2 regions of the Rhizobium sp. ZPR4 genome follow, and region 2 is predicted to be linked to the other one. Evidence: riboswitches for the same ligand, from Rfam matches in the RefSeq annotation. Region 2 holds a riboswitch; the other holds the start of a gene.
What was found. Region 2 has a riboswitch for cobalamin ahead of ABOK31_RS08875 (DUF1636 domain-containing protein). Riboswitches for the same ligand answer to the same signal wherever they lie in the genome.

Region 1 (4,282 bases), on a different replicon from region 2:
CCTGGAATTGCTCCGAGCGGATCGAGGGCGGCGGACGTGCCGCGATGGCATCAACCCGCCATATATTGGATGTTGCAGCGGCCATGAACCGAGGACTTCTGCACATGCGCGCGCACGCCGAATACCCGCTCGATCAGTTCCTGCGTCAGCACCTCTTCCGGCGGGCCGGCCGCGACCACTTCACCCTTCTGCAGCACCGCAAGACTGTCGCAGAACATGGCCGCCAGATTGAGGTCGTGCAGCGCGACGATCGAGGTGACATCGAGCCTGGAGACCAGACCGAGAATATCGAGCTGGTGCTGAATATCGAGATGGTTCGTCGGCTCGTCAAGCAGCAGCTCACTCGGCGTCTGGGCGAGCGCTCTTGCTATGTGGACGCGCTGTCGCTCGCCTCCTGAAAGCGTCTGCCACAGCTGCCCGGCACGGCCCTGCATGCCGACGCGGGCAAGCGCGTCCGCAACCGCCGCATCGTCATGAACACTCCAGACCGACAGGGGGCCGCGATGCGGCGTGCGGCCGAGGCGCACGACATCCATCACGGTGACCTGGGTATCGGTCGTCGCCTGCTGTTCGACGAGCGCGATGCGGCGGGCGATATCCCCGCGCGAGATCGAGGCTATGTCGCTGCCGCCAAGCCGGATGATACCGCTCTTGACCTTGCGCAGCCGACATATCAGCCGCAGCAAGCTCGATTTTCCCGAGCCGTTCGGTCCGAGAAGGCCGAGCACCTTGCCCCTTTCCACCGCCAGGCTGACGCCGTTGACGATCAAAGTATTGCCGGCCGCAAAGGTTACCGTATCAACAGCGATGCTCATGCCGTCCTCCGCGCGCGATAGAGAATGATGGCGAAGGCCGGAGCCCCGAACAGGGCCGTGACCACGCCGATCGGCAGGATCTGCTGGGGAATGATGATTCTTGAAATGATATCCGCACCGACCATGAAAATGGCGCCGGCCAGAGCTGCTGCCGGCAGCAGCCGATCATGGCTTGGCCCGACCACGAAGCGGGCGGCATGCGGAATGACAAGCCCGACGAAGCCGATCGAACCGACGATGCTGACGACGGCTGCGGTCATGAAGGCCGTCACGCCGAGCAGGACGATCTGCGCGCGTCTGACCGCAATGCCGAGTGAGGCGGCCGCATCGGTACCGAAGATGAAGGCATCGAGCACGCGCACATGCGCCATGCAGACGACAAAGCCGATGATGGCGACCGGCCCAGAAAGATAGACGTCCGGCCAGCGCACACCGCTCAAGGAGCCGAGCAGCCAGAACATGACGCCCCTTGCCTGCTCGGCATTGGCCGAGGTGGTGACGATGTAGGAGGTGAGCGCGTTGAAAAGCTGCGAACCGGCAACACCGCAAAGAATGATGCGCTCGCTCGTGCCGCCGACACCGGCGGCCAACAGGCCGACGAAGAGGAAGGCGACGGCCGCACCGATGAAAGCGCCGCCGGAAAGCCCCAGAATGCCGTAGCCGAGCCCGAGGATCATGATGCAGACCGCTCCGGTCGAAGCCCCCGCCGAAATGCCGAGCACATAGGGTTCGGCAAGCGGATTGCGCAGCAAGGCCTGCAGGATCACACCGCTCAGCGCCAGCGCCGCGCCGGTGCTGGCGGCGACCAGCGCCCGGCTCAGCCGATAATCCCAGACGATGCCCTGATGGATACGGCTAAGCTCGAAACTCGTTCCGAACATCCGGTTCGAGACCGCCTTGGCGGTGGTCGACAGCGGGATGGAAATCTCGCCGATCGACACCGCAAGGCTGATCATGAACGCCAGGATCATGATGGCAGCCAGGGCGAGCGCCAGAAGCGCCCACCATGACCGACGTTCCGCAACGAGACTCATATCTTACTGCGCCAGGCCGAAGGACTTGATGCCCTTGGCCAGGATTTCGATGCCGTCGATGGTGCGGATGGTCGGGTTCATCGACTGCGCATCCATCATGACGAAATGCTTGTTCCTGACGGCATCGAGCTGGCTGGTGACCGGATCCTTCTTGAGGAAATCGACTTTGACCTTCGGATCATCGGCGGCATAGCGGCGGCGGTCCATGGTGGCGATCACGATCACGGCCGGATTTGCCTGCGCGATGGTCTCCCAGCCGACGAGCGGCCATTCTTCCTCGGTCGTCACGACGTTCTTGGCGCCGATCGTCTTCAGGATATAGGCCGGCGCGCTGTTCTTGCCGGCGATAAAGGCATCGCCGCTGACTTCCTTGCTGGAAAACCAGAAGACAATCGGCAGATCCTTGGACTTTGCGCCTGAAATCGAGGCGACAGCATCCGCTTCGCGCTTCTTCAGGGCCGCGATCAAGGCATCGCCGCGATCTTTCACATCGAAGATCTCCGCGAGTTCGTCGATCTCCTGATAGACCAGGTCCATCGTGAACAGTTCCTTGCGCACGCCGTCGCCGCCATCGGTGTTGACCTTGGCGACGCAATCCGTCGGCGCGATATAGGTGTTGATGCCGAGTTCGGAAAACTGCTCGCGCTTGCCGACGGAGCCCTGTGCGCCGACATGCCACTCGAATTCGGCGGCGACGAGATCCGGTTCCTTGCCAACAACGGATTCGAAGCTCGGATCATTATCGGCAAGCCGCGGGATCTTGCTGTTCGCCTCGGCATATTGCGGCAGCACCGGGCCGACCCAGACGGCGGTGCCGGCGATCTTGTCGGCCAGACCGAGCGAGAGCAGGATTTCGGTCATGCCCTGGCCGATCGAAACGATCCTGGCCGGCAGCTTCTGGAAAGTGACCTTCTGGCCGCAATTATTGATGGTGAGCGGATATTGTGTGGCGGCGAAACTGGAGGCGGCAAACCCGGTCAGCCCAAGTGCAAATGTAATAGTCGTCAAAAAATGGCGCATGAAAGATCTCGATCGGAGAGGGAAACTGGGCGGTGTCAGCACGATCGCGCTGAGAAAGACCGCCGCCGGTTGCGAGGATCCCAATCAAGGCCGATAGAGGTCGGATAATATCGAAGGCTCAGGTCAATCATTCTCTGTCCTTTCCGGGCATCCCCGCCCGGCTGATTGGATCGTGATCGACGGCAGGTCTCCTGGCTTGCGGATCTCTGACGATCATCCGCCTTCCCGCAAGCTTGCTTGCAGTGGCATGGCTTTAAGCCTCGGGAGATAACTTAAAAAAGGTCACTCCCGGATGATCGGCAATCCGCTTACATTTGCGGGGGCAGCCACGGTCTAGGTCCCTCTTGGGTCTTCCTCACCGTGTTCCCTATTAATCCCCGCGGAGTCTTCCTTGGGGAACCGTCGCGTTCAGTTATTCCGGACAGGGCCTTCTCGTCAAGAACGCTTGGATGGCAAAAAGAAAGAGAGCATCATGCTCATCGCCGAAGGCAGGGCGCGGCTAGGCGGCCTCGGCCAGCTCAACCCGATTTCTTCCGCTCGCCTTCGCCCGATAGAGCGCCTTATCGGCGGCCTCGAGCACATGCTTGAAATCCGTGGTCGGCTCAAGGGAGCAGGCGATGCCGATGCTGACAGTGACGTGAACGGCTTCCTGCTCGAACATCAGGGTCGTGCCCTCGATATCCCTGCGAATTTTCTCCGCGACGGCAGCTGCGGCCCTCGTATCCGTGTTCGGCAGCAGCACCACGATCTCCTCGCCGCCATAACGGGCGGCGATATCGGTCTTGCGCACGGTTTGCCGGATCACATCAGCCACTCGTGCCAGGACGGTGTCGCCGAAGGAATGCCCCCAGCTATCGTTGATCTTCTTGAAGTGATCGATATCGAGCATGATGATCGAGAAAGGAATGCGGCGCATGCCCGCTTCCTTGCTGCATCGATCGCCTTCGCGCTGCAATACGCGGCGGTTGGGCAGTCTTGTCAGCGGGTCGAGGCTCGCTTCATTCTCCAGCGCGCGTTGGATACCGATGCGATATTGCTCCCGCTGCAGCAGATCCGATAGCAGCATGACACCGAGTATATTGACGGTCGTCACCGGAAGTGTCGCCGAGAGGAGAAGAGCGCGCGCAACCGCCCATGGCAGAAAGAAGAGAACCACGAGGGATGAGCAGGTCGCCAGACCGAACAGGGCCGATCGTCTCCAGCCCGTGCCGGTCCATTGCCGCGGCAGGAGGCTGAGCACATAGCCCGCGATCGCAACGATCACGATACCGGCAACGCCGCCCACCGCACCCATACCGCCGACCAGAAACCGAAACAGAGCCATCATCGCTGCAGCGACAATGGTTCCCAGAAGGCCACCATAGATCGGCGCAAGGACAAGGAGGATCGAGCGGCCATCCTGAATAACGCCCG
Region 2 (4,282 bases):
TCCGCTGGAGATCCCGACGATTTCAATCAATGGCTTTGCGGCAATGCGCCTTTCCGCAGCGCCGTCCCCGCCGCCATACCCGGTTTTTTGCAGATCTTCGTGCCGAAGAGCATTTTCAGCGACTACGTCTATCAGCGCTTTTCGGAGGCCTTCTCATCTCGGCGGGATGTGGCGGTGCAGGTCAGCAGCGAGACGGTCTTCGGGCTTCGGCGCGTTCGTGGCGGCCGCTTCGTGGTGGAAAGCGACGGTGCCGCCAATGCGCCTTTCGACATGGTGGTGCTGGCGACAGGCTACGGCATTGCAGATCACGAATTCCAGGCCAGCGATCTCGTGACCGTGCCGACGACGGTGCGGGCGCGCCGTCTCGTGTCGCGACCGCACACGATCTTGCTTGGGAGCGGCCTGCGTGTCGTCGACCGGCTGCTGCAGATGCGTGAAAGCGGCTATGCGGGGCAGATCACCATCGTTTCGCGGCGAGGCTTCCTGCCGCAGAGCCATACGCGTAACAATGCTGATCCGGTTTTTCCTGCCGATGAGATGCCCGGTAAGCTAAGCGAGATCGTCCGCTTCGTCCGCACGGCTTGCGGCGAGGCGGAGGCGAGCGGTCAGAGCTGGCAATCCGTCATGAACGGCTTGCGCAAGCACGCGCGCTCGCTTTGGCGATCCCTGCCGGCGGGGCAGAAGCAGCAGTTCAACCGACATTTGCGGGCGCTCTATGACAGCCATCGCAATCGGTTGCCCGAGGCGCTGCATGTGCGTCTCAATCAGGAGCTTGCCGAGGGCAACACGCTGCTGCGGCGCGGCCATTTTATTCGCCGAACGCCGACAGGACTGGTTTTGAGGCCGGCTGGTCGGCAGGAGACCGAGCAGCTCTATGCCGACGATGTAATTGACTGTCGGTGTCAGGCGCCGGATCTGAATGTGCCCTTGCTGCGCAGTCTCATCGATGCCGGCCTTGCGGTGCCGGACGAGCTCGGCCTCGGTCTCGCCGTGGAGGCGACAGGCTCGCTAGAGGTCAATGGGCGCACGACGGAGGGGCTTTTTGCGATTGGTCCCCTGGGACTTGGAAGTCTCCCTGACATCGATCTGGTGCCTGAGATCGTCACGCAAGCCTATGCGGCGGCAGAGGGCGTCGCGTCGCGTTTCCATCCGCAGTGCAAGGCGGTCTAACAACCCAGTGGTTTTTTCATTCCGGATCGTGATTGCGGTGCCTCTGCACACGCATATCGCAGTTTTGGCCTCGAGGCGGAAATAGTAGCTTGTTATTTGTTATGTAATAACGTAACCAATAACGGAAGCCTAAGCTAAACCTCCAGGACAAATGAAAGCGCATATGACATCGCCGTTGCCCGCATCCGCTTTCTATGAGATGAATACCGCAGATGGTGCTGCTTTCGGATCGATCCCGACGGCGGCTGAAAAGGGAACACGGTGCGGACTACCCATCAGGGGCCAAAACCGTGGCTGCCCCCGCAACTGTAAGCGGAGAGCGCGTTCGCAATATGCCACTGGCTTTAAGCCGGGAAGGCGCGAACGAGTTGTGACCCGCGAGCCAGGAGACCTGCCATCGACGATATCAACCGCAACGGACGGGGTGTTCCGATGGAAAATCAGTGGTTGGGCGAGGGCGCCGTTGCGTCCGCTGGCCCTATCTTGACTTTGCCTCCGGTGAAATCTCCGGGAGGCATCTCATGGACAAAGCAAAAGAGGCGACGCACCGGATTACCGTGTGCACGAACTGCCGTCATGTCGGCAAACCATGCCGGCCGGGCCTCGATCTCCTGACGCATTTGCAGGCGGCCATTTCTCAGGCCGGCGCCGCTCTCTCGGACGATTTCAGCCTTGAAGGCAGCGTCTGCATGGCTGGCTGCGAGCGGCCCTGCACGGTCGCCTTCCAGGCGACGGCAAAGGCGACGTACCTCTTCGGTGACATCGAGGATGCGAGCGATATCGGTGCGCTCGTTTCCTTCGCGAAGCTCTATCGGGATCGTCCCGATGGGTTGACCCGCGAAGGCGAACGCCCGACCGCGCTTGGAGGCAAGACGCTCGCGCGCATACCCGCTGCCGTCGTGTCAGCCGAACGCCAGCCAGTCGTATTGCAATAGGAGCCGGTCATGTCCGAACGAAACGCGCGACTGGATGCGGACGGCATCACCTGGGGGCCGCAGAAGAGCACGCCGATCATCAGCGGTATCACCCTATCCGTCGAAGCCGGCGCCCGACTGGCCATTATCGGTCCGAACGGAGCTGGCAAGTCGACCTTGCTGCGATGCCTCTATCGCGGTCTGAAGCCGCAACGAGGTTTGGTGCGTCTCGACGGCACCGATCTTTGGTCCATCGGTCCGCGGGAGGTGGCGCAGCGCATCGCTGTCGTGCCACAGGAGACACCGGGCGATTTTCCCTTCAGTGTGCGGGACGTTGTGCTGATGGGACGTATTCCGCATCGCAAGGGCATGGCGCGCTGGAGCGATCGCGATCATGAAGTCACGACCACGGCGCTTGCGCGGCTGGAGCTGGAACCTTTGGCGTTGCGACAGTTCGCGTCGCTCTCCGGCGGCGAAAAGCAACGGGCGCTGATTGCCCGCGCTTTGGCGCAGGAGCCGGAGCTCATCATCCTCGACGAACCCACAAATCACCTCGACATCCGCCACCAGCTCGAGATTCTCGAACTGCTGCAGGGGCTTGGGCCGACGATCATCACGACGCTGCACGACATCAATCTCGCGGCAGACTTTGCGACCCATGTCGCGGTTCTGGATTGCGGGCGGCTGACGGGACATGGCGAGCCGGCCACAGTCCTGACCGTGGAGCACGTATCAAAAGCATTCCGTGTCGGCACCCGCCTGCATCGGGCTGACAATGGCCCGCAGCGATTTTCCTTTTCCCTTCGATAGTTCGATCATTGGAGTTGTTCATGTTTCCTCGCATGTATTTGTCTGCCACCGCGTTGCTGGTCGGAGTTTTGTTCGCAGGCGCGACGCTTGCCGAGCCCGTCACGGTGCGCAGCTGCAATCGGGATGTAACTTTCGACAAAGCGCCGGAGCGCGCCGTTTCCAACGACGTCAATCTTACGGAAATGATGCTGGCGCTGAAGCTGCAGGACCGCATGGTCGGCTATACCGGCATTTCCGGCTGGAAGACGCTGGACGAAAAGCTGCGTGATGGCGTGAAGGAACTGCCGGAGCTGTCACCGAAATATCCGAGCAAGGAGGTGCTGCTCGGCGCCAACGCGGATTTCTTTTTTGCCGGCTGGAACTACGGCATGAAGGTCGGTGGCGAGGTGACGCCGGAGACACTCGCGCCTTTCGGTATCAAGGTCTACGAACTTACCGAATCCTGCATCTTCGTCATGCAGAAGAACAAGCCGACCATGGACGACATGTTCGTCGACCTCCTCAATCTCGGCAGGATCTTCCGCGTCGAGGATAGGGCGGAGGCGCTGGTTGCCGGCTATCACAAGCAGCTTGGGGAAATCCAGGCGAAGATCGGTCATGTCGACAAGCCGATCAGCGTCTTCGTCTATGATTCCGGTGAGGAGAAGCCGTTCACCTCGGGGCGCTACGGCATTCCGACCGCCTTGATCGAAGCAGCCGGCGGCGTCAACGTGATGGACGATGTCGAGAAGAGCTGGACGGAGGTATCCTGGGAACCGGTCATCGAGAAAAACCCGGAAGTGATCGTCATCGTCGACTACGGCCAGGTGACCGCCGCCCAGAAGATCGCCTTCCTCAAGGGTAACCCGGCCTTCAGGAATATCGAGGCCGTGAAGAATGATCGTTTCGTCGTGCTGCCTTATGTCGAAGCGACGCCGGGGCCGCGCAATATCGAGGCCGTTGCCACCCTGGCCAAGGCCTTTCACCCGGGCGCCATGTAATCGTCTGCAATGTCGATCCATCCAGTCGATCATTGGATGGATTCTCTTCCTCAAGATTCAAGCATGCGCCTCAACCTCTCCATTCTCATCCCCTTGCTCGCCATAGGCTTCATCCTGTCGATTGCCGCCGGGGTGTCGCTCGGCTCGGCATCCATTCCGTTCTCTACCGTCTGGTCGATCGTCGGCAACAAGCTGCACGCGGGTAGCTTTCCGGTCACATGGTCCAGTGGGCAGGAAAGCATTGTCTGGGACGTCCGTTTCCCGCGCGTCGTGCTGGCCGCGCTCGTGGGAGCGGGGCTTGCCATCACCGGTGCCGTTCTGCAGGCGCTGACGCGAAATCCGCTGGCGGACCCGCATCTCCTCGGCGTCTCCTCCGGGGCGGCGTTCGGTGCCATTCTGGCGCTGCTG

Region 1: another riboswitch for cobalamin. It lies ahead of ABOK31_RS21930 (ABC transporter substrate-binding protein); the one in region 2 lies ahead of ABOK31_RS08875 (DUF1636 domain-containing protein).

Annotation. Positions count from the first base shown of each region.
Region 1 covers NZ_CP157968.1:510,650-514,931, forward strand. The annotation lists gene ABOK31_RS21920 (ABC transporter ATP-binding protein) at 51-815, opposite strand; gene ABOK31_RS21925 (iron ABC transporter permease) at 812-1,849, opposite strand; gene ABOK31_RS21930 (ABC transporter substrate-binding protein) at 1,853-2,869, opposite strand; cobalamin riboswitch at 3,033-3,288, opposite strand; gene ABOK31_RS21935 (diguanylate cyclase) at 3,369-4,282, opposite strand, start outside.
Region 2 covers NZ_CP157967.1:1,801,818-1,806,099, reverse strand. The annotation lists gene ABOK31_RS08880 (FAD/NAD(P)-binding protein) at 1-1,170, shown strand, start outside; cobalamin riboswitch at 1,367-1,584, shown strand; gene ABOK31_RS08875 (DUF1636 domain-containing protein) at 1,692-2,105, shown strand; gene ABOK31_RS08870 (ABC transporter ATP-binding protein) at 2,115-2,894, shown strand; gene ABOK31_RS08865 (ABC transporter substrate-binding protein) at 2,915-3,874, shown strand; gene ABOK31_RS08860 (iron ABC transporter permease) at 3,938-4,282, shown strand, end outside.